DNA from 2 places in the Micromonospora sp. NBC_00330 genome. Region 2 is predicted to be linked to the other one. Evidence: riboswitches for the same ligand, from Rfam matches in the RefSeq annotation. Region 2 holds a riboswitch; the other holds the start of a gene.
The links. Region 2 has a riboswitch for S-adenosylmethionine ahead of OG598_RS29390 (aminotransferase class V-fold PLP-dependent enzyme). Riboswitches for the same ligand answer to the same signal wherever they lie in the genome.
Positions count from the first base shown of each region.

Region 1: it holds a riboswitch for S-adenosylmethionine, as region 2 does, so the genes downstream of both, OG598_RS16945 (ABC transporter substrate-binding protein) here and OG598_RS29390 (aminotransferase class V-fold PLP-dependent enzyme) in region 2, are expected to answer to the same signal.

Region 1 covers NZ_CP108012.1:3,772,374-3,787,882, forward strand. Annotated here, with positions in the region: gene OG598_RS16910 (amylo-alpha-1,6-glucosidase) at 1-1,551, opposite strand, end outside; gene OG598_RS16915 (SCP2 sterol-binding domain-containing protein) at 1,548-1,955, opposite strand; gene OG598_RS16920 (mycothiol transferase) at 2,036-2,545, opposite strand; gene OG598_RS16925 (2'-5' RNA ligase family protein) at 2,624-3,139, shown strand; gene OG598_RS16930 (hypothetical protein) at 3,349-3,534, shown strand; gene corA (magnesium/cobalt transporter CorA) at 3,550-4,680, opposite strand; gene OG598_RS16940 (amino acid transporter) at 4,836-6,794, shown strand; SAM riboswitch class IV at 6,881-6,992, shown strand; gene OG598_RS16945 (ABC transporter substrate-binding protein) at 7,266-8,159, shown strand; gene OG598_RS16950 (amino acid ABC transporter permease) at 8,199-8,972, shown strand; gene OG598_RS16955 (amino acid ABC transporter ATP-binding protein) at 8,969-9,712, shown strand; gene OG598_RS16960 (Na+/H+ antiporter) at 9,721-11,298, opposite strand; gene OG598_RS16965 (BTAD domain-containing putative transcriptional regulator) at 11,798-15,148, opposite strand; gene OG598_RS16970 (alpha/beta fold hydrolase) at 15,287-15,509, shown strand, end outside.
Region 2 covers NZ_CP108012.1:6,440,978-6,456,486, reverse strand. Annotated here, with positions in the region: gene OG598_RS29410 (AI-2E family transporter) at 1-905, opposite strand, end outside; gene OG598_RS29405 (GroES family chaperonin) at 1,011-1,349, shown strand; gene OG598_RS29400 (hypothetical protein) at 1,443-1,610, shown strand; gene OG598_RS29395 (PrsW family intramembrane metalloprotease) at 1,645-3,135, opposite strand; SAM riboswitch class IV at 3,159-3,279, shown strand; gene OG598_RS29390 (aminotransferase class V-fold PLP-dependent enzyme) at 3,350-4,594, shown strand; gene OG598_RS29385 (FUSC family protein) at 4,619-5,854, opposite strand; gene OG598_RS29380 (HD domain-containing protein) at 5,961-6,617, shown strand; gene OG598_RS29375 (DUF4031 domain-containing protein) at 6,589-6,873, opposite strand; gene OG598_RS29370 (FAD-binding oxidoreductase) at 6,942-8,342, shown strand; gene OG598_RS29365 (hypothetical protein) at 8,353-8,889, opposite strand; gene OG598_RS29360 (glycerol-3-phosphate dehydrogenase/oxidase) at 8,978-10,843, opposite strand; gene OG598_RS29355 (S8 family serine peptidase) at 11,044-13,620, shown strand; gene OG598_RS29350 (GNAT family N-acetyltransferase) at 13,690-14,625, shown strand; gene OG598_RS29345 (hypothetical protein) at 14,704-14,952, shown strand; gene groL (chaperonin GroEL) at 15,009-15,509, opposite strand, start outside.

The DNA of each region.
Region 1 (15,509 bases), 2.7 Mb from region 2:
ACGGTCGTCCGCGACGATCCCGCTCCAGAGCAGATGCCCCATGTTGGAGGCCAGCGCATCGACCGGTTCGCCGTACGGGTCGAGCGCCAACGCGTAGTACTCCCGGTGTGGCAGCCAGAAGTCCCGGTTGAAGCGCTCCTTCAGCGCTGCCGCCTCCCGTTCCAACCGGTCGGCGTACGCGGGGTCACCCCAGAACTCCCGGGCCAGCCGGGCGCCACGCCGCTTCGCGTCGTACGCGTAGCCCTGCAACTCACAGGTGGCGCGGGGGAAGGCGGGTTGCCGACCGTGGGCGTCGACGATGGCGTCCGGGGAGTCCTTCCAGCACTGGTTGATCGTGCCGTCGCGCTCGTTGCGACGCTGGTAGCGCAGGTAGCCGTCCCCGGTCAGGTCGCCGTACTCGTCGATCCAGTCCAGCGCCATCCGGGCCGGGTGGCGCAGCTCGCGGACCAGGTTCGCGTCACCGGACCAGCGCTCGTACTCGTCGAGCAGCACGACGAAGAGCGGGGTGGTGTCCGCCGCGCCGTAGTACAGCGCGCTCGCCCGGTCGCTGAACGCCCCCGTCTCGCCGTACCGGAGCTGGGCCAGGATCTTGCCGGGCTCCTCGTCCAGCGCGTCGTCGAGTTGGCCGCCCTGCATGAGCGCCAGCATCCGTAGCGTCGCGGGAGCCAGTTCGGGGGTGAAGGCCATCGTCTGAAGGCAGGTGATGATCGCGTCCCGTCCACACAACCCCATCGCCCACGGCAGACCACCGATCGGCACCCGCTCGCGGTACGACAGCGGCCGGTAGCGCAGCGCCGCCAGGTCCGCGAGGCTGCCCTGGTAGAGCTCCTCCAGGCCCTTGCGTTCGGCCACCAGCTGCGGTGCCCGGTCCAGCCACTGCGCCAGGTCCTCGCGCATCCCCGTCCGCACGATCTGCTGGTGCGACTGGAGGTCGGCGCGGAGATCCCGGCCGCCCTCGCCGCCCATCGTCACGCTGACGTGCAGGTCGGTCTCCCACGTGCCGTCGGGTGCGATCCGGATCCGGAACGTCATCCCCCGCTCGTCCACCTCGGCGGGGACGGTACTGCGCACTGTGGTCTCGCGGACGAACCGGTCCCGCTGGTAGCGCAGCACGAGCTGCTGGCTCGCCGAGTCGGCGCTGACCTCGACGGCCCGCCGCCGGAGCTGCCCTACCTCGATGATGTCGGTGAAGTCGCTGGCCATCTCCACCCGGACGGTGAACTCGGCGGGCTCCGACGAGTGATTGAGCACTGTGATGTTCTCGTGGAAGCAGTCGTGCACCGAACGGTGCCTGATGATCGACACGTCGGCGTCGACGTAGTGGCTCGCCGCACCGGGGACCAGGAAGAACCGGGTTTCGAAGTAGGTGAGGTCGTCGCGGGAGAGCGCGTTGATCCGTTCACCGTCGATCCTGAGCACCCAGTGCGACAGGAACCGGGTGTCGTACGCGAAGAGTCCGAGCGGGGCCTGCGGATCGGCCTCGATGTCGCCCTGGGCGTCGCTGATCGCGAACAGGTTGCCGGCGATGACGTGCACGAGTTCCTGCTTCACGACCGCTCATCCCGAGCGGTCGTCGCGGCCCGGCCAACCAGCGCGGCCCGGCCCAGCTCGTGCGGGTGACGGGCGCCGTCCGGCCCGGAGAAGATCCGCCGCAGCAGCATCAGCAGTTGCATGTTGCCCTGCACTGTCAGCTCGTTGCGCAGCAGGCCCGCCCCCGGGTGCAGCTCGCCGCGGGCCATCCGGTCGAAGACCGCCCGGTCGGCCCGCACCACCAGCTCGGCGTCGTCGGCCGAGCGGGTCACCCGGACCTGTTGGTCGGCGATGCTCAGGTACCAGTGATCGGTGCTGCCGTCGTCGCGGACGTCCAGCCGCAGCGTCCCCGCTGTGGTCTCCGGCAGGTCGGGCCGCCGACCGGTGTCCAACTGTCGCAGGTACTGCTCCGCCGTCGCGCCCATCGGGTCCCCTCCCCACGGTTTCCCGCAGGATCACCCCCGTCGGGGTGATCCCGGCTCACCTGGAAAGGGTGAGGGGTGCGTCAGCCCGCCTCGATCAGGCCGCGCACGTAGGCGGCCTGGCCCACGTGTTGCAGGTCGTCGTCGACGATGCTGACCAACCGGACACCGAGGGTGACCGGCGGGTCCCACGCCTCGTCGACCACGCGGTCCAGGTCCGCCGGGCCCAGGCCGGCCAGGAAGCTTCCGGTACGCGCCGCGACCGCCTGGTAGTAGTCGATCAGCGCCTGCGCGCTCTCCGGCCGCACCGCGGCGACCTGAGCGGGCGAGTGCCCGTAGCCGGTGTTGTCGGGGTCGGCGGCGAGCCCGAAACGACCCGCCCAGTCGCCGCTCACCCAGATCTGCTCCGCGTCGAGCAGGTCGGCGACGTGGTGGTCCTGCACCCGGGTGAGGTGCCAGACCAGCCAGCCGACCGAGTTGGCGCCCGGCCCGGGCTGGTGGCGCAGTTGCTCGGGGCCGAGGCCGTCGACGGCCGCGCGGACGAGGTCGGGCAGCCGGTCGTACGCCTCGGTCAGCAGGTCACTCACGTCCACGGGTACGCCTTCCTGGTCGGTTTCCGAACAGGTACCGCCGGACCAGGGCGCGCAAACCTCGGCCGCTACGGTGATCGAATGGTCGCCGCGGTGGAGTTGTACCTGGACCCGGACGCCACCCGCCGGATCCGGGTACTCTGGGACGCGCTGGAGGCCGAGGGGGTGCAGAGCATGCGCTCGCTGCTGGAGCAGCGCCACCGTCCGCACGTCTCGCTCATGGTGGCGCCCCGTTTCGATCCGGAGCAGGTCGCCGAGGCGCTACAGGGGACGGTGGTGGCCACCCCGCTGCGGCTCGACTTCCAGCACGCCGGCCAGTTCGTCGGTCGGGTGCTCTGGCTCGGCCCGGCGCCCACCCCGGAGTTGCTGGCGCACCACCGGCTGGTGCACGACCGGCTCGCCGGCGCCGGCATCGCCCTCGCCGAGCACTACCAGCCGGGTCGGTGGGTGCCGCACTGCACGCTCTCCATGCGGGTGCCGAACACGCTGATGGCCGCCGCGGTGCGCCGCTGTCTGGAGGTGCTGCCGCTGGCCGCGACAGTGGTCGGCGCGGCGCTCACCGACCACGCGCGCGGCATCGCCCACCCGCTGCCTTGACCGCCCCTCGACCGTCGAGGCGTAATGTCCGGTTTGGCGGGCGACAGTCGGAAACCCGAAAACAAGCGGTGCGGATGCGGCCGGGCGTGGGAAGGTTCGAGTGGCTGTCGTACCGGTGGTGGGCTGCTCACAGGCGGTCCGCCCGGCCGGTGTGGCGCGAGGTCACCCCGCGCCACCCACGGCGGCTTCGACGAGGAGAGGCAGGGCCCATGCAGGCTCAGCGCAGGCCACCGCGCACGGAGCGGAGCCAGACCCGGGACGACCGGACCGGCGGCGGAATGACCGGGGCGGCCACACCACTGACGATCTGGGCGGCCGCCGTACTGCTCGGCCGGATCAGTGCCGGCGACGACGACGTCGAGGACGAACGGCACATCCTGCGCGGCATCGAGTGATCCCGGCCGCGTGGCTCAGAGCCAGCCGCGCCGCTTGAAGATCACATAGAGGGTGCCGCAGACCAGCAGCATCAACAGCAGCGCGAAGAGGTAGCCGAAGCGCCAGTTCAGCTCCGGCATGTGGACGAAGTTCATGCCGTACACGGTGCCGATGAGCGTGGGAGCGAAGAGGATCGCCGCCCAGGAGGAGACCTTCTTCAGCTCCTCGTTCTGGCTGTAGCTGGCCGCGGTGAGGCTGCGCATCTCCTCGTTCTGCTGCTGCGAGACGAGGGTGGCGTTGACGGTGAGGATGTTCTGCAACAGGTGCCGGAAACCGTCCACCCGTTCCACCACCTGGGTCAGGTGGTCGGTCACGTCGCGCAGGTAGCGGCGCAGCTCCTCGTCGGCGCTGGCGCTGCCGGCGCCGTCGGCCAGCGCGTCGAGCACGCTGAGCAGCGGGCGGGCGGCCCGCTGGAACTGGATGACCTCTCGGCTGAGCCCGTAGATGCGGCGGCTGGCGTTCGGGTCGCCACCGAACACCTGGGTCTCGATCTCGTCGATGTCGTTCTCCAGTCCGGCCACCACCGGCGCGTACCCGTCGACGACCTGGTCGAGGATCGCGTACAGGACCGCCTCCGGCCCTCGGGCGAGCATCTGCGCCTCGGTCTCCAGCCGCCGCCGCACCGCCGCCAGGTCGGGCGCTTCACCGTGTCGGACGGTGACCACGAAGCCCGGGCCGATGAACAGGTGCAGCTCGGAGAACTCGACCTCCTCCCGGAGGTCGTCGTAGCGGGCGGCGCGGAGCACCACGAACAGGGTGTGCCCGTACCGCTCCAGCTTGGGCCGCTGGTGGGCGTTGATCGCGTCCTCGACCGCCAGGTCGTGCAGCCGGAACTCCCGGGCCAGCGAGGTGATCTGCTCGATGTCGGGCCGGTACAACCCGATCCAGGCCATCGCGCCGTCCTGCTCCTGGAGGCAGCGGTACGTCTCGGCGAGGCCGGACGGCGAGGCGAACCGGTGCCCCCGGATGTAGACAGCGCTGTCCACCAGGCCGCCCTGGGACGCGGCGGGCGACTCCGTGGACGGCGGCACACCGACAGTCGTCTCGTACTCGTCGAGTTGGCGGCCGAAGCCACCACCCGGGCGGAAGCGACGGCCGCCGACCATGCCCTGTCCCCTCCCCCGGTGCCGTCCGATCCAGCCCGGGGCGCTGCTTCCCCAGTGTCCCGGGCCCTGAAACCCGCAGCGGCGTCGGCTGGGTTCCGCGCACCGGCGGACGGGGGCGGCCCGTCGGGCGGATACTCACGGTGACCGTGGGCGGGATGACGGGGGACGCGCCGGTGACTGTCGACAGACGCGCCGGCCGGTTGCGGGGGTGGCTGCTCGACGCCGGCTCGGACCAGGCCGTGCAGCACCCGGGGCCGCACGGGCGCCCGCCGGAGCACCGGCACCACCCGTGGTGGAAGGTGATGTGCCTGACCGGGGTCGACTACTTCTCCACGTTGGGTTACCAGCCGGGCATCGCGGCGCTGGCCGCCGGGGCGCTCTCACCGGTGGCGACCCTGGTGCTGGTGCTGGTGACCCTGCTGGGGGCGCTGCCGGTCTACCGGCGGGTGGCGGTGGAGAGCCCGCACGGTGAGGGCTCCATCGCGATGCTGGTACGCCTGCTGAGCTACTGGCCGGGCAAGTTGCTGGTGCTGGTGCTGCTCGGTTTCGCCGCCACCGACTTCATCATCACCATCACCCTCTCGGCCGCCGACGCGACGGCGCACATCGACGAGAACCCGTTCTGGCCGAGCGGGCTCAAGGGTCACGAGGTGCTGGTCACGCTGGTGCTGGTGTCGCTGCTGGGCGCGGTGTTCCTCAAGGGATTCACCGAGGCCATCGGGATCGCCGTCGTCCTGGTAGCGGTCTATCTGACGCTGAACGCGGTGGTGGTGGCCGACGCGCTGTGGCGGGTGGCGACGCATCCGAGCGCGGTCGGCGACTGGACCACCATGCTGACCACCGGGCACGGCGATCCGTGGCTGGTGGTCGGGCTGTCGCTGTTGGTCTTTCCGAAGCTGGCGTTGGGCCTGTCCGGCTTCGAGACCGGGGTGGCGGTCATGCCGAGCGTACGGGGTGACCCGCAGGACTCGGAGGCACGACCGCTGGGCCGGATCCGTGGCGCCCGCCGGCTGCTCACCACCGCAGCGGTGATCATGAGCGTCTTCCTGATCACCAGCAGCGTGACGACCACCGTGCTCATTCCGCCGGAGGCCTTCCAGCCGGGCGGGCCGGCGAACGGGCGCGCGTTGGCCTACCTGGCGCACGCCCACCTCGGCGAGGTGTTCGGAACCATCTACGACCTGTCCACCATCGGAATCCTCTGGTTCGCCGGTGCATCGGCGATGGCTGGTCTGCTCAACCTCGTGCCGCGCTACCTGCCCCGCTACGGCATGGCGCCGACCTGGGCGCGAGCCGTCCGGCCGCTGGTGCTGGTCTTCATCGCCGTGGCGTTCCTGATCACGATCGTCTTCGAAGCCAGCGTGGACGCGCAGGGCGGCGCGTACGCCACCGGGGTCCTGGTCTTGATCACCTCGGCCGCGACGGCGGTGACGCTCGCGGCGCAGCGGCAGCGTCAGCGCGGTCGCACCATCGCCTTCGGAGTCATCGCGGTGATCTTCGTCTACACCACAGTGGCGAACGTCGTGGAGCGCCCGGACGGCGTCAAGATCGCGGCCTGTTTCATCGGCGGAATCATCCTGGTGTCGGTGCTGTCCCGGGTGATGCGGGCCTACGAGCTGCGCGTCGACCGCGTCGAACTGGACCACGCCGCGGCCCGGATGATCGACGAACGCGCCGGACGACGGATCCGCCTCATCGCGCACGAACCCGACCAGCGCGACCAGGCGGAGTACCGCGCCAAGCTGGCCCAGACCATGGCGGACAACGACTTCCCCGACGACGGCGACGTCATCTTCGTCGAGGTCACGGTCACCGACCCGTCGGACTTCGAGACGGAGCTGCTGGTCCGCGGCAGTGTGGCCGACGGCCGCTTCCCGGTGCTCAGCCTGGCCAGCTCGTCGGTGCCCACCGCGCTCGCCGCCCTGCTGCTGGAGATCCGCGACCGCAGCCGTCGGCGCCCCCACATCTACTTCGAGTGGTCCGAGGGCGGCCCGACCCGCAACTTCCTGCGCTACCTGGTGTTCGGGCAGGGCGCCATCGCCTCGGTGACCCGGGAGATCCTGCGCCGCCAGGAGCCCGACCCGCGTCGTCGACCGCACGTGCACGCCGGCTGACCTGCGAGTCGACAGCCCGTCGCGCACCGTGAGCGTGGTCATATCGACTGGACGATCCACCCGATCCTGCTGCTAGCCTCGGCACAGGTCATGAGCGCCAGCGCGAAGCCCCGGCTCGCTGGCCGGCAACCCTCCTCCGCGGTGGGGTGCCCCGGGTGAAGACCAGGCACCGGCAGGACGTCGGTGCAAGCGTGGCCTGGCACCCAGGTCAGCACAGACCCGGGAGAACCATGCGCATCCTCAGCACCACCCCACCGACCGACGACGCGGACTCCCGCACCGGTCGACCCTCGCCCGCACTCATCCGGCGACGGCACGTGGACATGATGCGAATGTGCAGCGCCGCCTGTCGTCGCGGCACCGCGCTCTAGCACCCCCCTCCCGAGCTCCTTTCCCACCGGCACGCCCATCGGGCGCGCCGTCGGTGGCGCACGTCCGTGCGCGCCGAGACACCACCCTTCGGAGACACCAGTGCGATTCCTTCCTGCCCTGACCCGCGCCGCCGCCCTGGGCGCGGCCACGATCCTGGCCGCCACCGCCCTGACCGCCTGCGGCGACGACAGCTCGTCCGACGCCACCGCCAACCCGTACGGCCTGGCCCAGTCGGGCGTGCTGCGCGCCGGAACGCTGACCGACGCCCCGCCGAACGTGTACCTCAAGGACGGCAAGTTCACCGGCTTCGACAACGACCTGCTGACCGCCGTGGCCGGCAAGCTCGGCCTCACTGTCGAGTTCGTCGGCACCGACTTCTCCGCGCTGCTCAGCCAGGTCAACAACCGCAAGTTCGACGTGGGCAGCTCCTCGATCACCATCACCGAGGCCCGCAAGAAGACAGTCGACTTCGGCAACGGCTACGACTTCGGTTACTTCGGCCTGGACGTCCCGGCCGGCTCGCCGATCACCGGCTTCGACCAACTCGCCGGCAAGCGGGTAGTGGTGGTGCAGGGCACCGTCCAGGACGACTACGCCACCGGCAAGCAGCTCAACCCGGTGCGGGTGCCGGACTACAACGGCGCGATCAACCAGCTCAAGGCGGGCACCGCCGACGCCTGGATCGCCCCGGCGGAGATCGGCGAGAAGTCGGCCACCGACAGCAACGGCAAGATCACCGTGGCGGCCAAGCAGCTCAGCCCGGCACCGACCGCTTACGCAGTTGCCAAGGGGAACGACAAGCTGCGCGAGGCGCTGAACAAGAGCCTCGACGAGGTCATCGCCGATGGCACCTGGAACCGGTTGCAGGCGCAGTACTACCCGGGCCGGCCGATCCCGGCGGACTTCGCGCCGGGCAGCGGCACGGTGAAGGCCCCGTCCGCGTCGGGCACGCCGTCGGTTGCGCCGTCGGCGTCCGCGTCGACAGCGTCCTGAGCCGGTGACGAGCGAGCGGGGCGGTAGGAGGAGCGAACGATGGATCCGTTGAGCACCCTGTGGGAAACCTTCTTCGACTGGGACTCGATGCGCGAGGCGCTGCCCGAGATGCTGACCGTCGGGTTGCCCAACACGCTGATCCTGGCGGTCTCCGCCGCCCTGCTCGGCTCGGTGCTGGGCCTGCTCCTGGCCGTCGCCGGGATCTCCCGCAGCCGCTGGCTGCGCTGGCCGGCGCGGGTCTACACCGACATTTTCCGGGGGCTGCCGGCCGCGGCGACGATCCTGCTGATCGGCGTCGGGCTGGCCCCGCTGGGCATGCAGGTCTGGGGGCCGGATCCCTACCCGTTGGGCATCCTGGCGCTGTCGCTCATCGCCGCCGCGTACATCGGAGAGATCTTCCGCTCGGGCATCCAGTCGGTGGAGGCCGCCCAGTTGGAGGGCGCCCGGGCGCTCGGCTTCTCCTGGGGCGACGCGATGCGGCTGGTGATCATTCCGCAGGGCATCCGGCGGGTGTTGCCGGCCTGGGTGAACCAGCTCATCGCGCTGATCAAGGACTCCAGCCTGGTCTACTTCCTCGGCCTGGTGGCCAGCCAGCGGGAGCTGTTCCGGATCGGGCAGGACTACGCGGCCACCACCGGCAACGAGTCGGCGCTGCTGCTGGCGGGGCTCTGCTACCTGGCGTTGACAGTCCCGCTGACGCACGTCGTCAACTGGATCGACCGGCGGCTGCGCAACGGCCGGCCGGCCACCGCGTCGACCGAAGACGACGACGACATGGCGTCGTACGCCGCGACGGAAGGAGATCGGCGATGACCACCGCCACGACGACCTCGGTCAGCCTCGACGTACGCGACGTGCACCTCGCCTTCGGACCGAACCGGGTGCTGCGCGGCGTCGACCTCTCGGTGCCCCGGGGCGCGACGGCCTGCGTCATCGGGCCGTCCGGGTCGGGCAAGTCCACACTGCTGCGCACCATCAACAGGCTGATCGAACCGGACCGGGGCGACGTGCTGCTGGACGGGCGCAGCGTGCTGGGCGACGACCCGGACGCGCTGCGGCAGCGGGTGGGCATGGTGTTCCAGCAGTTCAACCTCTTCCCGCACATGAGCGTGCTGCGCAACGTCACGCTGGCACTGCGCCGGCTGCGCAAGCTCGGTGCGGACGAGGCGGAGAGCGTCGCCCGGGCCCAGTTGGAGCTGGTGGGGCTGGCCGGCAAGGCGAACTCCCGGCCGGCGCAGCTCTCCGGTGGTCAACAGCAGCGGGTGGCGATCGCCCGCGCGTTGGCGCTGCGGCCCGAGGTGATGCTCTTCGACGAGGCCACCTCGGCGCTCGACCCGGAGTTGGTCAAGGGCGTCCTCGGGGTGATGGCCGACCTGTCCGCCGCCGGCATGACCATGGTGGTGGTGACCCACGAGATGGGCTTCGCCCGGCAGGTCGCCGACACCGTCGCCTTCATGGACCGGGGCGTGGTGCTGGAGGCCGGCCCACCCGAGGCGATCTTCGAGCGGGCCGAGCATCCGCGGCTTCGCCGGTTCCTCGACCAGGTGCTCTGAGCCGACGATCACTCGTTGGGCCCGCGTCCCAGCAGCCGGATCTCCTCGTTGTCCAGCGCGGATTGAAGTTCCTGGAGCACCAGGTCGTCAATCTCGCGGTTGTCGCGAAGCCGGGTGACCTCCCGCCTCTTGTGGGCGAGGACGCCGAGGCGCAGTCGGCGTTCCAGCCGGCGCTCCTCGGCGGTGTTCCCACCGCTCTCGTCGAGGTCCTCCAGATGCCGCCGGTACTCGGCCTCCAGCCGACGCACCGATTCATCCTGGGCACCGAGCTCCGCGGCGACCTGGGGAAGAGCGGCCAGGCCCACCTCGGTGGCCCGCCGCCGGGCGTTGCGGGCCTCGTCGACGCGCTCCGGGTCGCCGCTCAGTCCGGCCCAGCGCACGACCAACGGCAGGGTGGTGCCCTGAAGCAGCATGATCAGCACGATCACCAGCGCGGTGACGAAGATGATCAGATCGCGTTCGACCACCGGTCGACCGTCGACCATCGCCGTCGGGACGGCCAGTGCGGCGGCGAGCGAGACCGCGCCCCGGAAACCGGACCAGCCCGCGACGGTCCCCACCCGCCAATCGGAGGGACCTCGGCCGTCGTCGTCCACCATCCGGCGGCGCCGCAGCCGCGCCGACTGAGCGGTGAGGTAGATGAAGAGCAGGCGGGTGCCGATCACGACCACTGTGACCACCAGCACGATCACCAGAGCCCGCGCGGGCGAGGTGCTGGTGATGCTCCGCACCGACCGGGGAATCTGCGTGCCGAGCAGGACGAACAACCCGCCGTTGATCAGGAATGTAGTCAGGTCCCAGAACGCGTACGCCAGCACCCGGGACCGGGCGCGGATCACCCGTGGGCCGGCGTAGGCCAGCACCAGGCCGGCGACCACCACCGCCAGCACACCGCTGGCGTGCACCGAGTCGGCGAGCAGGAAGGCACCGAACGGGGTCAGCACGCTGAGCGCGCCCTCGCGCAGCGGATCGTCGAGCCGCTTGCGGATCAGCACCACGGCGGCCCCCACCAGCAGACCGGCGACCACGCCGCCGACGCTGGCGCCGACGAACTCCTCGCCGATGCCCAGCACGCCCGGCTTGGCGCTGTGGCTGAGCAGCCCCACGGCCACCGCGAAGACCACCAGCGCGGTGCCGTCGTTGATCAGGCTCTCCGCGTGCAGGGTGGTGAGTAGCTTCCGGGGCAGCCGCTTGGCCAGGCCGGTCACCGCAGCGGCGTCGGTCGGCGCGAGGACCGCGCCGAGCACCCAGGCGGCGGCGGGGTTCACCCCGAACGCCTGCGCGGCGAACGACACAGTGACCATGGTGAGCACCACCAGCACCACGGCGAGCAGCCCGATCACCGGCAGGTTGGCCCGGATCTCGCGCAGGCTGATGGTGAGGCTCTCCCGGTACAGGATCGCCGGCAGGAAGATCAGCAGGACCAGATCGGGTTCCAGGGTGACCTCGGACAGCGGGGGCGTGAGCCCGAGCAGCACGCCCAACGCGATGAGCAGGACCGGCGGGGCGACCCGGTACCGACCGCCGAGGGTGGTGCCGACGAGGACGGTGACGCCGAGCACCACGATCAGGATGAGGGCCTCCACGCGTACCCCCCTCGGACCATGGCCGGCGGTGGACGCGCCGGTGGTTCCATCTGACCGCACCCGCCGGTGGGTTCCGGTGGAAACCGGCAAGTCGCTGGGTGGCCAGAGCGCGGGGGCAGCGTGGTGTGGCACCAGAACGGGCACCGCAAAGCGCGAGGTGGGAAGAAGGGCTACGGGCTACTTCTCCGCATGGGTCGTGGTTCCGGATCGACATCGCGTGGCACCGCGCGACGGGCGCTGCCCGGCGTTCGGCTCGGCGGTTGTTCGTAGATCTTGGACACTTTCCGTTCGCGCAAGACGGAAAGTGTCCAAGATCTCGCAGTACGCGACCCCTGAAGTCGAGGTGCCGATCGGGATGGTCCAGATGGATGTACGTCGCCAACGGTGCTGCCCACCGCGCAAGTCCGCTCGGAGCCAGCGCAGCATGCTCTGGTTGACGACGGTCATCGATTGAGTGAAGTGCCGGCCCTGGCATCGGGCAGCATTCGCCCGACGGCGCTCAGGTCGGGTCGCCGGCGCGGACACGCGCGGTGAGCGCGCGAGCGGTCCGGCGGTGCTCGGCGGCTTCCTCGTCGCGGCCCAGAGCGGCGGCCAGATCCGCGAGGTGCCCGGCTACCGGACCGACGGTGATCACCCCACTGCCGGCAGCCAGTTCGGCGACGGCCGGGCGGAGCGCTGCGGTGACGCGTTCCATCGTGGGCCGGTCCTCGATGGCCAGCGCCGCCCGAGCGGTGAGGCACAGCCGCACCTCCCGCAGCAGGTCGTGCGGCCCGTCCGGCAGGGCCCGCAGCGCCGCCCGGGTGGCACTGCGGTCGCCGGCGGCGGCGAGCAGCAGTGGTCGGACCCAGGGCTCGTACGGGCCCCAGTCCAGCCGTGCCCAGTCCTCGTCGTCCGGCCCGGGAATCGGTCGCCGCACGGGGACCAGCCGGGCGTCACCTGCCGGCGGGGCGTCGCTCACCGCGTCGGCCAGGCGCAGGCCGAGCAGGGCCAGCGGCAGCAACCCCTGGGTCAGCCCCGGCATACCGTCGGCGGGCAGTCGCTCGGCGGCAGCACGGTACGCCTGCGCCGCCGCGTCCGACTCGCCGTCGAGGGCCAGGCGCAGCGCGGCGTACAACCGGGTGAAGACACCTACCAACGGCAGCTCGTACCGTTCGGCGAGGCGGTCGGCGGCGCGCGCGTGCGCGTCGGCGGCGGGTCGGTCGGCCAGCGCACAGTTGGCCTGGACCAGGACGAGGTGGCCGAGCACCTCGAAGGTCACCAGGTGGTGCCGTGCGGCCAGCTCGACCAGCTCGAGGCCGATCCGGGCCCGCGCGTCGGCCAGTCCAACGCTGTGGAAGGCGTGCATGAAACGGGCGTTGAGCGCGAAGGCCACCAGCCCGGGATCGCCGATGTCGCGGGCGATCGTCTCGGCCTCGGCGGCGGCGCGGCGGCCACGATCGGTGGTGGTGCCGCGCAGCTCCAGCGCGAGGGTGCTCAGCAGCCGGCTGCGCTGCGCCGAGCCGGTCGGGCCGAGCGCGGTCAGGGCGTGTTCGGCGGCTCGGATGATGTGCCCGGAGAGCAGGTCGTCGTCGTTGCGCGTCCAACTGGCGGGCACGTCGAAGCCAGCCAGGGCCTCCTGGATCAGCAGGGGATCGCCGGTGGACTCGGCGACGGTGATCGCCTCGGAACGCCGTAGCCGCGCCTCGGCCAGCCGGCCCGTCACGGCCAGCGCCCGCCCCAGGCCGAGCAGCGCGGTCACCCGCCCACGCGGCTCGAGCGCGCCGGCACTGTCGTACGCGTCGATCGCCTGGCCCCACAGGCGGGCCGCCTCGTGGGGGTTGCCGCCCCGTTCGGCCCGCTCGGCCGCCACCTGGGCGTACGCCGACGCCTCGGCGGCGTGGACCGGCCCGCCGGCGCGCAGCAGGTGGTACGCGAGGGCCGCCGGCTCGACGGGTTCCCGCTGTCGCAGTACCTCGGCGACTGCCGCGTGCCAGGCGGCGCGGCGCGGCGCGGACAGGTCGGCGTAGAGCGTGTCGCGGACCAGGATGTGGGTGAAGCGCAGCCGCCCGTCGGACTCCCGCTCGGTGAGGAACCCGGCCGCCAGGGCGCGGTCCACGGCGTCCAGCGCGGCCGTCGGGTCACCGGCCAACGCGCCCAGCACGTCCGGGTCGAGGTCCCGGCCGAGCACTGCCGCCTGCCGCAACACGGTACGGGTCGCGGCGGGTAGCTGCGCCAACCGGTGCCGGATCACGTCGCGTACCCCGGGCGGCACGGCTGCCAACCCCGCCTGCCCCGTGCTCGCGTACAGCTGGGCCAGTTCGCGGACGAAGAACGGGTTACCGCCGCTGCGCTGGTGGATCGACCGGGCGGTGGCCGGGTCCAGTTCCGCCCCGACGACGGCGCCGGCCAGCTCGCCGGTCGCCGACGCGGGCAGGCCGGCGAGATACTCCCGGACCGGCTCCAGCCCGGCGGCGCGGGCCAGGGTGGCGGTCAGCTCCGGGCTGATCTCGGTGGCCCGGTAGGTGCCGAGGATCAGTACCGGCCCGCTGGCCGGCTGCGGGCCGGTGAGCAGCGCGGTCAGCAGGTCCAGGGTGTCGCCGTCGGCGCGGTGCAGGTCGTCGAGGACCAGCAGGACCGGCCCCCGGTCGGCGACCGCCGCGATCAGCGAGGCCACGGCGCGGTGTCGACGGAACCGCACTGTGGCGGGGTCGGCCGAACCGTCAGCCGAGCCGTCTTCCGAGTCGGCGGAGGCAGGGGCGGAGGCGGAGGCGGCGAGCATGTCGGTGATCTGGGTCCACGGCCACGCCGGTGGGGCGCCCTCGTACTCCGGGCTGCGTCCCCACGCCGTGGTCCAGCCTTCGGCGGCGAGTCGCCGGGTCAGGGCCTCGGCCAGCGCCGTCTTGCCGGCACCCGGGTCGCCGCTGAGCAGGGCGAGCGTGGGCTGGGGGCGTCGGGACGCGGCGTCGGCGGCGCGCCGCAGCCGCTCCAGCTCCGCGTCGCGGCCGACGAACGGGCGCTGCTCCGCCCGGACGGGTCGAACGGTTTCCCCGAGGCCGGGGGTGGCGGCCCGGTCGAGGGCCGGGGCGAGGTGCGGCGCCTGGGCCAGGATGTCGGCTTCCAGCCGTCGCAGCTCGGGCCCCGGGTCCACGCCCAGTTCGGTCACCAGGACGTGGCGGGCCTCCCGCAGTGCGGCCAGCGCGTCGCCCTGCCGGCCGGCGCGGTACCGGGCCGTCGCGAGCAGCCGCCAGGCGTCCTCACGCAGCGGATGGCTGGCCAGGTGTGCCGGTAGGTCCGCAGCGGCCTCGTCCGGCCGGCCCACCGCCAGGAGCGCCTCGGCCCGCCGCTCGACGGCGAGCATCCGCAGCTCGTCCAGCCGGTTGATCTCCGCGACCGCCCAGGACTCGTTGGCGCAGTCGGCGTACGCGGGCCCGCGCCAGAGCCCGAGCGCCGACTCCAGCGCGGCCAGGGCTGGCAGGGGACGTCCGGCCGCCAGCAGCCGGGCCGCCTCGCCGACGGCCGCCTCGAACTGTCCGGCGTCGACCGCGTCCGGGGCGGCCTTCAGCGCGTACCCGGGTGGCTCGGTGACCAGGATCCGGGGTGGCTGGCGGGGTGGTCGATCGGGCTCCAGGGCCCGGCGCAGGTCGGCGACGAAGGTCCGGATCGCGCCCACCGCGCCGTCCGGTGCGACCTCCCACAGGTCGTCGACGAGACGATCCACCGGCACCACCCGACCGTGGGCGATCAACAGCCGGCCCAGCACCAGGCGCTGCCGGTGTCCCCGCAGCGGGACCGGGCCGCGCTCGGTCGCGGCGGTCACCGGCCCGAGTACGCCGAAGGTCACCGCGACGGGCGCCGTGAGCTGCCTGGTCATGGCACCAATCTAGGCCCGTGGCCCGGCCGGCACTGATCCGACGCTGACCGGCTGCTGATCACCGCCGGGCAGGCTCGGTGAGGTACGACGGCGACGGGCCACCGCCCCGCCGGCACTGCTCACCAGGAAGGTTCCCCCGTGGACCCGAAGATCAACGGATTCGACTACCGACGCGTCACCGTCGCCGACGGGGTGACGCTCAACGCCGCCGTGGGCGGTTCCGGGCCGGCGATCGTGCTGTTGCACGGCTTTCCGCAGACCCACCTCATGTGGCGGCACGTCGCCGCCGACCTGGCCGCCGACCACACTGTCATCTGCCCCGACCTGCGCGGCTACGGCGACAGCGACAAGCCCCTCGACA
Region 2 (15,509 bases):
TACGCGCCGAGCGTGTGCCAGGAGGCACGGCCGGCGTCGTCGACCTTCCACCGGGCGGCGACCGGCAGCAGCCGGACCAGGAAGCGCCAGATCCGGTTGCCGTCGCGCAGGAAGAAGAACGTCGCGAAGAGCACCAGCAGCGTGCCGGTCAGCACCTCGGCCAGCGTCGCGGCGGTGCTCAGCGCGCCGCTGGTGAACTTCGAGGTGTTGTCGTTGATCCAGGCCTGCGCCTCGTCGATGTAGCGGTCGAGTTGGGTGTCCGAGAGGTGCAGCGGGCCCGTCTTCAGCCAGTTCTGGATCTGCCGGACACCCTCGGACGACTTCTCGCTCAGTTCCGGTACGCCACGAATGAACTCGTTGACCACCAGCGTCAGCGTGCCGATCACCGCGACCAGGCCGCCGACCAGCACCACCGCCGTCGCCAGCGACCGGGGGAACCGGGCCCGCAGCAGCCAGCCCACCGCCGGCGCGAGCAGTGCGGAGAGCAGCAGCGCGATGGCCAACGGGATGATCACGATCTTGATCCTGCTGACGATCATCAGCAGGGCCCAGGCCACCACGCCGATCACGATCAGTCGCCAACACCACGCGGCGGCGATCCGCAGCCCGTGCGGGACGTCGGCGTCGTCCCGACTGGCGGTGGAGCTGTGCAGGTCCACCGGAGGTTCCGCGCCGTAGACCGTCGCGCTCGACGGCGCGGTCGGCCCCGGCACCGCCGGCGACGCCACCCGGGCCGCCTCCGACGCGTCGTTCAGCGCGTCACCGGCGACGCCCTCGTCGGCGCGCGCCGACTCCTGTCGTGACTGGTAGGCGCGGCGAAGCCGCCCGCGTACCCGCTCGAAGCGGCTCAAGCGCACCTCCTGGCAGAAAACCCGGCCCGCCGACGGCGACAGGTCGGACAGCATACGTCCGTTCCCGACACCGTAGGGCGGTTCCGCCACACAATGCCCCGACCACCTCGGGCGTAACCACCGGCCGGCCACCGTCGGCCACACGGTAGCGTCTGCGACGTGACCGCCGACAACGATCTCGACGCCGGCCTGCCGATCCGCCTGCTGCACGACCGTGTGCTCGTGCGGATGGAGGGCAGCGAGGGCGAACGCCGCTCCACCGCTGGCATCGTCATCCCGGCGACCGCCGCGGTCGGCAAGCGCCTCGCCTGGGCCACAGCGGTCGGGGTGGGGCCGAACGTGCGCGCCATCGTCTCCGGCGACCGGGTGCTCTTCGACCCGGACGAGCGCTCCGAGGTCGAGCTGCACGGCCGCGGTTACGTGCTGCTGCGGGAGCGGGACGTGCACGCCGTGGCCGCCGAGCGGATCGAGAACGACTCGACCGGCCTCTACCTCTGACGCACCTCCCCCGGCCACCCGGCCCGGTCGCGCACCGTTTGCCCAGCCGCACGACGGGAAGCCATCCGGCGACCGTGGCCCTGGGGAGGGACGATGCCGGTATTCGTGAAGAAGCTGTTGACCTGGGGCAGTGTCGCGTTCCTGATCTACTTCATGGCCTTCCGGCCGGACGGCGCCGCGCAGATGTTCCGGGCGATCGGAGCCGCGCTGATCGCGATGTTCCAGGGCCTCGGTGACTTCCTCACGTCGCTACTGGCCTGAGCCGCGCTGCTGGTCAGCCGCCAGGCCACGGCCGTCAGGGGTGCGTCGGCGGCCAGTGAGACGCCGGGCGCAGGCCGGGCCAACCGGGCGGGGCGTACCCCACCGGAGCCGGGGCGGGAGCCAGCACCACCGGGATCGGCACCACCGGCTCGTCCGGCGCCTCCACCGCGCGCTGGGTGCCGTCCGGGAAGCGCAGGTGGTAGCGGCTGCCGTCCCAGACCCCCGCCGGGGCCTGCGGGTCCCGACCCACGAAGAACGACCGGTATTCGGTGATCGCGTCCAGCAGCTCCCGCTCCTCGCGGGCGGTCCGCTCCTGGTCGACCGGTTTGCGGTCCAGGCCGCGCAGCGCCCCGTCGCGCAGCAGGGCCAGCCGGGTCGCCGCGGACTGGTAACCCCGCATCGCCCGCACCCCGGCGTCGCCGGCAACCCGCCGCGCCCAACTGCGGGCGGCGTGCCGCCGGCCGAGACTGCTCAGGGCGGCCACCTCGGGCGGGCTGAGCCAGCCGGCGCGTACGTAGTCCGGTAGGACCCGCTCGGTGAGCCGCCCCTCCCAGGCGCGCAGCCACAGCGCCAGCCCCACGGTGCCGAAGAAGACCGGCACCATGAGCCCCAGGAAGCCGTACAGCATGATCATGGCCTCGCCGGTGGCCTGGGTCAGCGTGGGCAGCAGGTTCCACGTGCCGTGCAGCATCATCGCCAGCAGCAGGCCGGCGATCGGGGCGAGCACCCGGATGCGCCGGTCGGCCGTCCGGGAGGCGATACCCAACCCCACACCGGTCATCGAGGTGAAAAGCGGATGGGCGAACCCGAACAGCAGGATGCGCAGGATGAAGATCGCGATGACCTGCTGGATGCCGGTGGCCGGGCCGTACCGGTCGGCGCCGGACGCGTACCCCAACCCGCCCAGGTAGAGGATGTTCTCCACCATCGCGAAGCCGACCGCGGAGAGCCCGCAGTAGACCAGGCCGTCGGTGATCCCCGACCACTCGCGGCGGCGGAACACCAGCAGCAGGATCGGGCCCAGCGCCTTGGTCAGCTCCTCGATGAACGGCGCGACCAGCACCCCGGTGAGCGCGGACGGCAGACCCCAGTCGGCGAAGCGGTTGGCCGCGAAGTCGTTCACAGTGAGCGAGGCGGCGGTGGAGACGAACGCCCCCCAGGCGAAGCAGAAGATCAGATACTTCAACGGCTCCGGTTCGTACCGGTCCAGCCAGAGGAAGCAGGCGACCAGCACCGGCACCGGCAGGATGGCGGCGACCACCCCGATCAGCAGGGCCTGCGCACCGAGCGACTGGCCGAGTGTGAAGACCATGAAGACCGCGCACGCCGCGATCAACAGCACCACCCCGGCCAGCACCAGGAACCGCCGCCAGCCCAGTCGGCGCAGCGGCATCCGGGGCGTCTCACCCGTGGGCGGGACGACGGGCGCAGGCGCGGCGGCGGGCGACGGCGGCAGCGGTGAACCGGGCGGGGTGTCGGCCATGCGGTCAGCGTAGCCATCCGCCGCCGGCTGGTTCGGTCGCATCGGTAGCCGCTATGCTGCCGGCAGGTCACGAGTGCCAGCGTTCAGCCCCGGCTTGCTGGCCGGCAACCCTCGTCGAGTTCGCGGTGGGGTGCCCCGGGTGATGACCGGGCCCAGCCCGATCGGTGTGCTGGGCAAGCGCGGACCCCGTCCCGATGTCGCACCCGGGGTCCCTGACCCCGGAGGTTCCGGCGTGTCCGTCACTCTCGTCCCCTCGCTGCCCAGCCTGCCCACTGTGCCGTCGGCGCCGCCCGCGCCGCTCGACGTCCTCGGGGTGCCCGGCGAGATCAACCTGGACTACGCGGCCAGTGCGCCGTGCGCGCGGGCCGCCGCCGACGCGGTGGCCGAGCTGCTGCCCTGGTACGCCAGCGTGCATCGCGGAGCGGGAGCGCTGTCGCGGCGCTGCACCCTCGCGTACGAGCAGGCACGGCAGACCATCGGCGACTTCTTCGGTGCTCGCGCCGACGATCATGTGATCTTCACCCGGAACACCACTGACGCTCTCAACCTGCTGGCGCGGGCCGTGCCGGCCGGCACCACTGTGGTCACGTTCGCCTCCGAACACCACGCCAACCTGCTGCCCTGGCCGCGCGGGTCGGTGCGCCTTCCGGTGCCCAGCGACCCCGACGGGGCGGTACGCGATCTCGCCGCCGCCCTCACCGAGCTGCGCCGGGGCAGCAGCCCGGCGTTGCCGGTGCTGGTCGCGGTGACCGGTGCGAGCAACGTGACCGGTGAGCGGTGGCCGGTCGCCGAACTGGCGCGGGTGGCCCACCGGCACGGCGCCCGGATCGTGCTCGACGCCGCGCAGCTCGCCCCGCACGCCCCGGTCGACCTGCTCGCGCTCGACGTCGACTACCTGGCCGTGTCCGGCCACAAGCTGTACGCGCCGTTCGGCGCGGGCGTGCTGATCGGTCGGGCCGACTGGCTGGACGCCGCCCCGCCCTACCTGGCCGGCGGCGGCGCCACCAGCCACGTCGGGCCGGCCACCCACGACGTGACCTGGGCGACCGGCCCGGCCCGACACGAGGGCGGCACCCCGAACCTGCTCGGAGCGGTGGCGCTGGCGGCGGTGTGCAAGGCGCTCGACGAGGCGGACCAGGGCGCGCTGGCCGCCCACGAGCAGGCCCTGCTGGCCCGGTTACGGACCGGCCTCGCCGCCCTGCCGCACGTCGTCGAGCTGCGCACCTTCGGCCCGGACGCGCCCCGGGTCGGCATCGTCTCGTTCGTGGTCGCCGACCGGGACTCCACCGAGGTCGCCACGCGGCTGGCCGCCGAGCACCACATCGGCGTACGGGACGGGTTGTTCTGTGCCCACCCGCTGGCCCGGCGTCTGCTCGGCGAGGCGGCGGGGCGTACCGGCCGGCGGGACCTGCCGCCCACCGCGCTGCGTGCCAGCATCGGGCTGGGCAGCACGGCCGCCCAGGTGGACCGGCTGCTCGCGGCGCTGGCCGAGCTGGGCTGAGGCCCGGCCGGCGGTTGCCGGCGCTCAGCCGACGGGCGGGGCGGTGGGTGGCTTCGGTGCCTCGCCGGGCTCGGCGGGCTCACCGACCGGGCGCTCCTGCTCTCCGAAGGCGGTGCGGATCCACCGGTTCGCCTCCTCCTGCTCGATCCCGGAGGCGACCAGCAGGTCGCTCGCGGTGGTGCGGATCTGGGCGATCACCACGCTGCCGGAGAAGCCCACCCCGGCGCCGTACGCCCGGCCGGCCTCGCTGACCGCCCGCAGCGACCGCTCCCGGGCCTTCTCCGGCTCCTCACCGGCGGCGAACTCGTGCTTGAGCAGCCGGACCGACTCGGCGAGGTGGCCGATCGCGTCCGGCATCGGATCGGGCACCGGTTCCTCGTCCTCGACCAGCGTGACGGACCGGCGGATCAGCGTGCCGCTGTTGCGCATCGCCCGGTCGATCGGGTCGGCTGCCTCGGCGTAGTGGGTCAGTTCGTCGCGGCGGTGCCAGCGGGCCGGGGAGAGGGTGGCCGTCTCCTTCGCCCCCTCGATCGCCTCGCCCAACGTGGCCAACTCCTCCTTGTTGTTGCGCAGCCTCTCCAGCGCGCTCTGGATGGCGGCACGGTCCCGGTTGCGCAGCCCGTCGGCGGTGGCGTCGAGCTGGGCGGCGAGCAGGTCCAGGGCGGGGCGGGCCGCCCGGTTGATCACTCGGAGCGGGTTCAGCGGCAGCAGTACCGCCGTGACCAGCAGCGCGATCCCACCGCCGAGGAACGCGTCGACGAAGCGGGGGATCTCCAGGTTCTGGGTCGACGGGCTCAGCGTCACGATCAGCACCGCCGTGGCCGCCGCCTGGATGACGATGGCCACACTCGCTCCGGCGAAGATGGTGAGCAGGATCGCCACCGTGACCACCAGGCCGAGCTGCCACGCCCCGGTGCCGAGCAGGTAGATCAGGAGGTCGCCGACGAACACCCCGACCCCCACCCCGACGATCAGCTCCACCGTCCGGCGGAACCGCTGACCGACCGACGCGGCCAGGGTGCCGACCGCGGAGATCGGCGCGAAGACCGGTTGCGGGTTGCCGAGCACCTTGTGCGAGATCAGGTACGCGAGCCCGGCGGCCAACCCGGCCTGCACGGCGAGTCCGCCGGCCATCCGTACCCGGTGCAGCCGATCGTGCAGGGTGGCCCGGCCGCGGTGGCGCAGTTGTTCGGTGGCCTCGGCGATCCGCGCGCCGTCGATGTCCACCAAACCGTCGCGCAGCGCGGTACGTCGCACCATCGGCTGTCGCTTGTCCCGGGCCACGGCCATGGGCGCGACTACCCGTGGTGGGCCCGCGCAACCCTCCCTTCCCGTGCGTCGCGGGCCCATGCGGCAGACTCGGGCGGTGGTTGATCTGTTGGACCGGTGGCGGGCGGCGGCCCGGGGTGCCGGCGCGAGGCCCGACCCGGATACCACCCGGGCCGGGGAGCAGGTGCTCGTCCGGTGGCGGGAGCCGCACCGGCACTACCACACGCTGGCCCACCTGACGGCGGTGCTCGACGTGGTGGACCAGCACGCCGACCTGGCCACTCGGGCCGACGCGGTCCGGCTGGCGGCCTGGTTCCACGACGCGGTCTACGACCCCCGCGCCGCCGGCGACGCCAACGAACGGGACAGCGCCGCGCTGTCCGAGAGCGTGCTCACCGGGCTCGGGGTGTCGGCGCCCACGGTGGCCGAGGTGTGTCGGCTGGTGCTGCTGACCGCCGGGCACACGGTGGCACCGGGCGACCGGGACGGCGCGCTGCTCTGCGACGCGGACCTGGCCGTGCTGGCCGCGCCACCGGCCTGCTACGAGCGGTACGCGGCGGCGATCCGCCGGGAGTACGCCCATGTGCCGGAGCCGGCCTTCCGGGCTGGGCGGGCCGCCGTGTTGACCGGCCTGCTGTCGCTGCCCGCGCTGTTCCGGTCGCCACCGCTGGCGAGCCGGTGGGAAGAGCCCGCCCGGGACAATGTGCGCCGCGAGCTGGCCACCCTCACCGGGGCGCCGGAGAACGCGGGTTGACCAGGTGCTTCGGCCGACGCAGGTCGGCGGCGCGGAGCAACCGGACCAACTCCCGGCTCGGCACCACCTGCGCACCGAGCCATACCGCCGCTGCGAACCGGTCGGCCGGAATGTCGTAGTGGTCCCGGTCGAAGCCGCGCCGGGGCGCGCCGAGCGCCTCGGCGAAGGCGTGCAGCTCGGCGTACGAGACGTCACTGATCAGGTGTGACCAGAGCCGACCGCGCCACGGCCAGGCCGGCCGGTCCAGGTAGAGCATGGTGCCCAAGTTATCCCGCCCAGTCGATCATGTTGATGATCGCCGGTCGGCGACCTAGCCTCGGCTGCATGGCCCCCACCGCGCTCCTCGACGACCTGCGCGCCGCGCTCGGTGACGACGCCGTGCTCACCGACCCGGACCTGCTGCGCATGCACCAGCGGGACGAGGCCGACCTGTGCGCCGCCGGCGTCCCGCTGGTGGTGACCCGTCCGCGCGACACCGAGCAGGTGGTCGCCGTTATCCAGGCGGCGGCGCGGCACGGCGTACCGGTGGTGCCGCAGGGCGCGCGGACCGGGCTGGCCGGCGCGGCGAACGCTGTGGACGGCGCCGTGGTGCTCAGCACCGTCGCGATGACCGAGATCCGGGAGATCGACCCGGTGAGCCGGATCGCCGTGGTCCAACCGGGGGTGGTCAACGCGGCCCTGGCCGGGGCGGTGGCGAAACAGGGCCTCTGGTACCCGCCGGACCCCGGCTCCTGGCAGTCGTCCACCATCGGCGGGAACGTGGCCACCAACGCCGGCGGCATGTGCTGTGTGAAATACGGAGTGACAACCGAGTACGTGCTCGGCCTGGAGGTGGTGCTCGCCTCCGGTGAGGTGCTGCGCACCGGCCGGCGTACGGCAAAGGGGGTGGCCGGCTACGACCTGACCCGACTGTTCGTCGGTTCGGAGGGCACCCTCGGCGTGGTCACCGAGGTGACAGTGGCGCTGCGGCCCACCCCGGCCGACTCACTGACCCTGGTGGCGGTCTTCCCCTCTACCGCCACGGCCGGCGCGGCGGTGGCCGAGATCGCGGCTCGCGGGCTCACCCCCAGCCTGCTGGAGTTGCTGGACCAGACCCACCTGCGGGCGATCGAGGCGTACCAGCCGATGGGGTTGCGGACCGACGCGCAGGCCCTGTTGCTGGCCGCCGCCGACACCGGCTCCCGGGCGGTGGACGACTTGGCAGCGCTGGCGGAGGTGTGCGAGGCCGTCGGCGCCGACGAGGTCTACGCGGCCACCGACGCGGTGGAGGCGGCGGCGCTGCTCCAGGCTCGCCGGCTGGCCCACCCGGCCATGGAGAAGTTCGCGGCGGACGCCTACCCGGGCGGCAACGGCGGTCTGGTGATCGACGACGTGGCGGTGCCGCGCGGCGCGCTCGCCGCGCTCCTGGACGGGGTCGCCCGGATCGCGGCCGAGTGTGCGGTGCCGATCGGCGTGGTGGGGCACGCCGGGGACGGCAACATGCACCCGAACATCGTCGTGGACCGGGCCGACCCGGCGAGCGTCGAGCGGGGTCGACGGGCCTTCGACGAGATCATGCGGCTCGGCCTGGACCTGGGCGGCACGTGCACCGGCGAGCACGGGGTGGGGTTGCTCAAGCGGGACTGGCTGGCCCGGGAGATCGGGCCGGTCGGTGTCCGGGTGCATCAGGCGATCAAGGCGGCGCTCGACCCGGCCGGCCTGCTCAACCCGGGCAAGGTGCTCTGACCTGCTGCGCTCAGCCCTTGACCTCGGCCGGGGTCGCCTGGGTGAGCAGCAGCAGGATCTCCCCGGCGACCGGCGTGAGCTCCTCACCCGGGCAGTCCTGCGAGGTGATCAGCCCGGCCGAGGTGATGAGGCTGGACGTCAGCGCGTCGATGCAGGTCGTCCGGTACCGCCGGGCCTGATCGGTCTCGTCGGCCAGCCTCGGGTTGGCGAGCAGCACCTGGAGCCGTTCGGTCAGCTCCGGTGCGAGGGTGCCCCGGGAGGTCACGCCGTCGCCGGCGCAGTCGACGCACTGCCACGCGCCGTTCCGCTCGACGCTCAGGGTGCGCATCGGCCCGTCCTCGCCGAGCCGCTGGAGCAGGCTGACCTGACCGGCGGCGACGGTGGTGGGAATCTCCAACTGCGAGCCGCCACCCGCCGTGCCGGCGGTCGGTTGCGCCACCGGGGTGCTCGGCTTGTCTCCGTCGAAGAGGGAGCACCCGGTCAGGGCGCCGACGAGCGCGACAGCGAGCAGGGGTACGAGCAGACGAGGGCGCGCGCGGGGTAGCACGCGCGGAAACCTACCCCACCGTAGGTAGCGTTCGAAACCACCATCCGGGCCGGTATCGATGGTTACCCTTCGGTAACGTCGCAATTCGTCATCGAGCGGACGGGCGCAGCTCCGCCTGGTCGTCGTCGCCCCGGTCGGCCGCGTAACCCCGGACATCCGGGGCACCGAGGCGGGCCGCGTCCGCCGCCGCGTCGTCCGGCATCAACTGGGACTGCCGCTCCGCCTCCACCCGGGCCCGGTAGTGCTCGACCTCGCGTGCCCGGGTGGCCGCGTCCCACCCGAGCACCGCGCCCATCAACTCGGCGGTGTGCTCCGCCGACTCCAGCCCCCGGTGGCTGGTCTCGAACGAGATCCGGGTCCGCCGGGTCAGCACGTCCTCCAGGTGCAGGGCGCCCTCGGCCCGCGCCGCATAGGCGACCTCCGCCGCCAGATACTCCGGAGCACCAGCCAGCGGGGACGCCAGCAGAGGATCGGCGTCGACAAGCGCCAACAGGTCCAGGGTGAGGGTGCCGTACCGCTCCAGCAGGTGCTCCACCACGCCCACCGGCACGCCGTGGCGGCGCGCCAGGTCGGCCCGGTCCCGCCACATGGCCGGGTACCCGTCGGCGCCGAGCAGCGGCAGGTCGGCGGTACGCGACGAGCGGGCGCCACCGAGCCGCCGAGCGGCCCGGTCGACCACGTCGGACGCCATCACCCGGTACGTCGTGTACTTGCCGCCGGCGACCAGCAGCAGCCCGAGCATCGGCTCGAAGACCGCGTGCTCCCGGGAGAGCTTCGAGGTCGAGTCGGCCTCGCCGGCCAGCAGCGGCCGCAGCCCGGCGTACACCCCCTCGATGTCGGCGGTGGTCAGCGGCCGGTCCAGCACGGTGTTCACCTGCTGGAGGAGGTAGTCGATGTCGCGGGCCGAGGCGGCCGGGTGGGAACGGTCCAGCCGCCAGTCGGTGTCAGTGGTGCCGATGATCCAGTGCCCGCCCCACGGGATGACGAAGAGCACCGAACTGGCCGTACGCAGGATGAGCCCCGTCTCGCCGGTGATCGCCGAGCGGGGCACCACCAGGTGCACCCCCTTGGAGGCGCGCACCCGGACGCCGGGCCGCAGGCCGACGTCGTTGAGCATCCGGGACATGTCGTCGCTCCACACGCCGGTGGCGGCGATGACGGTGCGAGCCTGCACCTCGAACTCCGCGTCCGGCGAGCCCGGCGGCGCCTCCAGGTCCCGGACGCGGACGCCGGTCACCTCGCGCGCCTGCCGGATCAACCCGACGGCGCGGGCACTGCTCACCACAGTGGCGCCGAGGCTGGCCGCGGTGCGGGCCAGGGTGACCACCAGCCGGGCGTCGTCGACCTGCCCGTCGTAGTAGCGGATCGCCCCGGCCAGCGCGTCGGCCCGCAGACTCGGGAAGATCCGCCGGGCACCCTCCCGGGTCAGGTGACGGTGCAGGGGCATGCCCCGGCCACCGCCGAAGATCCCGGCAAAGGCGTCGTACGCGGCCACCCCGGCGCCGTAGTACGAGCGGCGGAAGACCCGGGCCGGCAGGTCCCGCAGGCCCCGCCCCGCCGGCAGCGGCACCATGATCGGCACCGGGCGTACCAGGTGCGGCGCGAGCCGGGTGGCCAGCAGGCCCCGCTCGGTGAGCGCCTCGTGGACCAGGTGGAACTCCAACTGCTCCAGGTAGCGCAGGCCACCATGGATGAGTTTGCTGGACCGGCTGGAGGTCCCGGCGGCAAGGTCACGCGCCTCGACCAGCGCCACCTTCAGGCCACGGGACGCCGCGTCCAGGGCGGCACCGGCTCCGGTCACCCCGCCCCCGATGACCAGCACGTCGAAGCGCTCGGCACGCAGTCGGCGCAGGTCGGACGCACGGCGGACCGGTGAGAGCTGACCGGCGACGGATCGGGAGACATTGGGGTCGCGCACCTGTCCACCGTAACCGTCGAGCCACCGAGCCGACATTCGCCGCCCGCCCCGCACCGCGCCTACCTGCTCCGAAGCGCACGGCACGTCCCGCCGACCGATCCAGGCCGACCGATCGGAGATCTTGGACAGTTTCCGTCATCGCCTGACGGAAACTGTCCAAGATCTGCACGGTTCTTCGAAGCCCCGGAACCCGACGGTCGGGTCGAAACCCTTCGTCGTAGTCGTAAGGTTCTCGGATGCAAGGTCAACCTGCGCACCCCGGCCTCAGTGACCGCAGTTCCCCGTGGCCGGTGGTAGCGGCCGTGCTGGTCGGCTGCTGGACGGTTGCGGTCACAGTGGGCACCCAGACCGGTGGCTGGCTCACCGATCAGGTGCTGCTGAGCTTCGGACGGGACCGGCTCGGCTGGCTCTGGCCGGTGCTCGGCCTGGCCACCGTCGTGCTGGCCGGCACGCCCGCCCTGCTGCTGGCCCTCCTGCCCCGGTCGAGCGCGGTCCGGGCCGCCGGGCGGGCCTGGTTGATCGGGGCACTCGCGCTCGGCGTGCTCACACTGCTCCGGGTCGTGCCGCCGGTGCACCATGAGGCGTACCTCGCCGCGCTGGCCGGCGCCGCGCTGCTCGGCGCGCTCGTCGTGCGCTGGTCGGCGCGCCGGTGGGCGTACCCCGGGCTGGTTGGCCCGGTCGGCGGCCCGGCACCCGCCGGAAACAGCGACGCCACGCGGCCCGAGGCCACCGGGAACGGCGACGCCACGCGGCCCGCAGCCGCCGAAGTGCCGGGCGGACGGCGCGTGCGCCGACCCGGCCCGGTGCCGCTGCTCGCGGTCGCCGCCGGGTTGGCGCTGCTGCTGCCGTGGGCCTGGCTGGGCGCGCTCGGCGGCCTCCTGGAGACCGCGCTCGCGGTGCTGGCGGCCGCCGCGCTCGGGGTGCTGGCCGCGGCTCTGCTGGACACCCCCTTCTGGTCCCCGTTCGCGGTTGGGCGACCGCCTCGGCCGGCTCGGCTGGTGCTGGTCGGCGGCCTGGTCGCCGGGGTGGCGCTGCTGCTGCTCGCGGCCGGGACCGGGCAGTCCGGCGCGCAGTTGCCCGCGCTGCTGACAGTGCCGCCGGTGGGTTTCGCGTTGGCCGCGCTCTGGGCCGCGACCTGGCGGCCCACCGCCGACCCGGCCACCGCCGACCCGGCCACCGCCGACCCGGCCACCGCCGACCCGGCTACCGCCACCCGCGCCGGCCGAACGGCGACCGGCTGGCTCGTGGGCCTGGCCGCGCTCGGCCCGTTGGCCTTCACCGACCCGGAAGAGATCAGCCTGCTGCTGGTCGGCACCCGCGACATCCCGTTCTGGGTGGCGGCCGCCGCCGGCGTCGGGCTCGCCGTCGCGGTAGTGGTCGCCATCGGGTACGCGGTGCTGCTCGCCCGGCCGACGGCACGCACCCCGAACAGGCGGGTCGCCGCGGTGGCGGCCGTGGTGCTGCTGGTGGCGTTCGGGGTCGTCGACCTCGGCCCCGGCCAGCCGGGCCTGTACGGCGAGCGGCTGTTCGTGGTGCTGCGTACGCAGGCCGACCTGAGCGATCTTCCGGCTGCCGCGCCGGGTCGGGCCGGGCGGGACGCCCGCGCGGCGGAGGTCTACCGGCGGCTGGTGACGACCGCCGAGCAGAGCCAGGGCGACCTGCTCCGAGGGTTGAACCGGCTGCGGCTCGACCCGGTGTCGTACTACCTGGTCAACGCGGTCGAGGTGGACGGCGGCCCGGCGGTGCGGGCCTGGCTCGCCCGCCGACCGGAGGTGGCGCGGGTGCTGGTCAGCCAGCGCCTGCGACCGCTGCCGGCACCGGCCGGGCAGAACCGGGGCACCCTGCCCAAGCCCGCCGGCCCGCAGTGGAACATCAGTCAGATCGGCGCCGACCGGGTGTGGTCCCAACTCCGGGTCACCGGCACCGGCATCGTGGTCGGCAGCTCCGACTCGGGGGTGGACGGCGCCCACCCGGCACTACGAGCCGGGTTCCGTGGTGGGGACGACTCCTGGTACGACCCGTGGGACGACACCCGGAGCCCGACCGACCAGGGCGGGCACGGCACCCACACGGTGGGCAGCGCGGTCGGGCGGGACGGCATCGGGGTGGCGCCGGACGCGCAGTGGGTGGGTTGCGTCAACCTGGACCGCAACCTGGGCAGCCCCGCGCACTACCTGGACTGCCTCCAGTTCATGTTGGCGCCCTTCCCGGCCGGCGGCGACCCGTTCACCGACGGCCGTCCGGAGCGCGCCCCCCAGGTGCTGACCAACTCGTGGGGCTGCCCGCCCATCGAGGGTTGCGACCAGGGCGTTCTGCGGCCGGCCACCGCCGCCCTCGACGCCGCCGGGATCTTCGTGGTCGCCGCGGCCGGCAACACCGGCCCGTGGTGCGCGTCGATCGACGATCCGCCCGCCCCGTACCCGGACGTGCTGACAGTGGGCGCTGTGGACGCCCAGCGGCGGGTCGCCGAGTTCTCCTCGCGCGGGCCGGTGCCGGGCGGCTCGGGTAAACCGGACGTGCTGGCACCGGGGGTGGGGGTGGTGTCGGCCATGCCGGGCGGCACGTACGCCGCGCTGGACGGCACGTCGATGGCGACCCCGCAGGTGGCGGGGGTGGTCGCGCTGATGTGGTCGGCGAACCCGGCGCTGGTCGGTGACGTGACCCGGACCCGGCAGATCCTTCGGGACACCGCCACGGCGGCGACGCCCACCTATCGCTCCGACAGCCCCTCCGACGCCTGCGGTGCCCCGTCGAACGTCACCGGTGCCGGCCAGGTCGACGCCTACGCCGCCGTTCGCGCCGCCCAGCAATAGGCAGGTTTCCTTCCTGGAGCGCTGAGCCGAGGGTGCGGCTCGACAGTCGGTGATTTAGGGTCGGCGACCATGGACGCCGAGATCACCGTCACCGAGCTGACCGCCGACCTGGTCACCAACGTCGTACAGCTCTGCCAGCAGGCTCTCGACCTGCCCGAGGACTCCGCCGAGGCGGCATCCATCGTGGACGTGCTCTGGACCCGGGCCACCGCCGACCGGCCGGTGGTCGGGCTGGGCGCGTACCGAGGTGCGGACCTGGTGGGGGTGCTGATCTGTTCGGTGTCGTCGGCGGAGCCGGGGATCGGGCACGTGGACCTGGTAGCGGTCCTTCCGGATCAACGGCGTCGGGGCATCGGCCGGGCACTGCTCCAGCGGGCCGAACAGGTGCTCGCCGAGCGCGGGGCGACCGAGGTGCTGCTGGCCGGAAATCCGCCGTACTACGCGTGGCCGGGAATCGACGTCCGCTACACGCCGGCGGTCTGCGCCGCCCTCGCGCTCGGCTACCAGCAGGACCGGACCGCCTGGAACATGACAGCGGACCTGTCGTACGACGGGTCGCCGGCACTGCGGTCCACCGAGGCGACGGAGCGGCGGCTGGCCGACCAGGGCGTCACGGTACGCCGGGCGGAGCCGGCGGACCTTCCGGCGCTGACCGCGTTCGCTCGGTCCACCTTCGGCGGAACGTGGGACGGCGAGCTGGCCGGGTCGGTGGGACGCGCCGACGCCGGTTGCCACCTCGCGGAGCGGGACGGCGAGGTGCTCGGCTTCGCCGCGTACGGGTCGTCGCGGCCGAGTTGGTTCGGGCCGATGGGCACCGCGCCGGCCGCGGAGGGGTCGGGTATCGGCGGGGTGCTGTTGCGGCGCTGCCTGCGCGACCAGCGGGCGGCGGGGCTGGACCGGGCACAGATCGGCTGGGTGGGACCGGTGCCGTTCTATTCGGGCAGCGCGGGTGCGTGGATCGAGCGCGTCTTCTTCCTGTACCGACGTACCCTGCCCAGGGGATAACCGGGGCAAACAGGACTTTGATCCATTCGCCCGCATCGGCCATCGACGCCCCCTACCGTTTCGGTAGAGGAGGCAGCCATGACCACGGATGACAACCAGACCGAGGACGGCCCGCCGATCACCTGGAAACCGGTGGGTGAACTCCCCGGCCAACTGCCGTTCGACCGGCTCGACTACGGCGACGCCGAGCAACTGGCCGAGATGACCACCGACGGCGAGCCTTCGGTGGCCGAGGAACCGCAGGAGATGGTGGACGCGCCGATCAAACTGCCTCCGCCGTACAACCGGGCACAGAAACGGCGCAACCAGCGCCCACTACCGACCTGACGACGAACGGGGCGGACCGCGTCAGCGGCCCGCCCCGTTCGGTGTCGGAACTGGACTCAGAAGTCCATGTCCCCGCCACCCGGGCCAGCCGGGGCAGCCGGGTTCTTCTCCGGCTTGTCCGCGACAACGGCCTCGGTGGTGAGGAAGAGCGCCGCGATGGAAGCGGCGTTCTGCAGCGCCGAGCGCGTCACCTTGGCCGGGTCGATGATGCCCGCGGCCAGCAGGTCGACGTACTCGCCGTTGGCGGCGTTCAGACCGTGACCCGCTTCGAGGTTACGGACCTTCTCCACCACGACGCCGCCCTCAAGGCCGGCGTTGACGGCGATCTGCCGCAGCGGGGCGTCGAGCGCGACCTTGACGATGTTCGCACCGGTCGCCTCGTCGCCGACCAGGTCGAGCTTGTCGAAGGCGGTCTTGCCGGCCTGGACCAGCGCGACGCCACCACCCGGGACGATGCCCTCCTCGACGGCGGCCTTCGCGTTGCGAACGGCGTCCTCGATGCGGTGCTTGCGCTCCTTGAGCTCGACCTCGGTGGCCGCGCCGACCTTGATCACCGC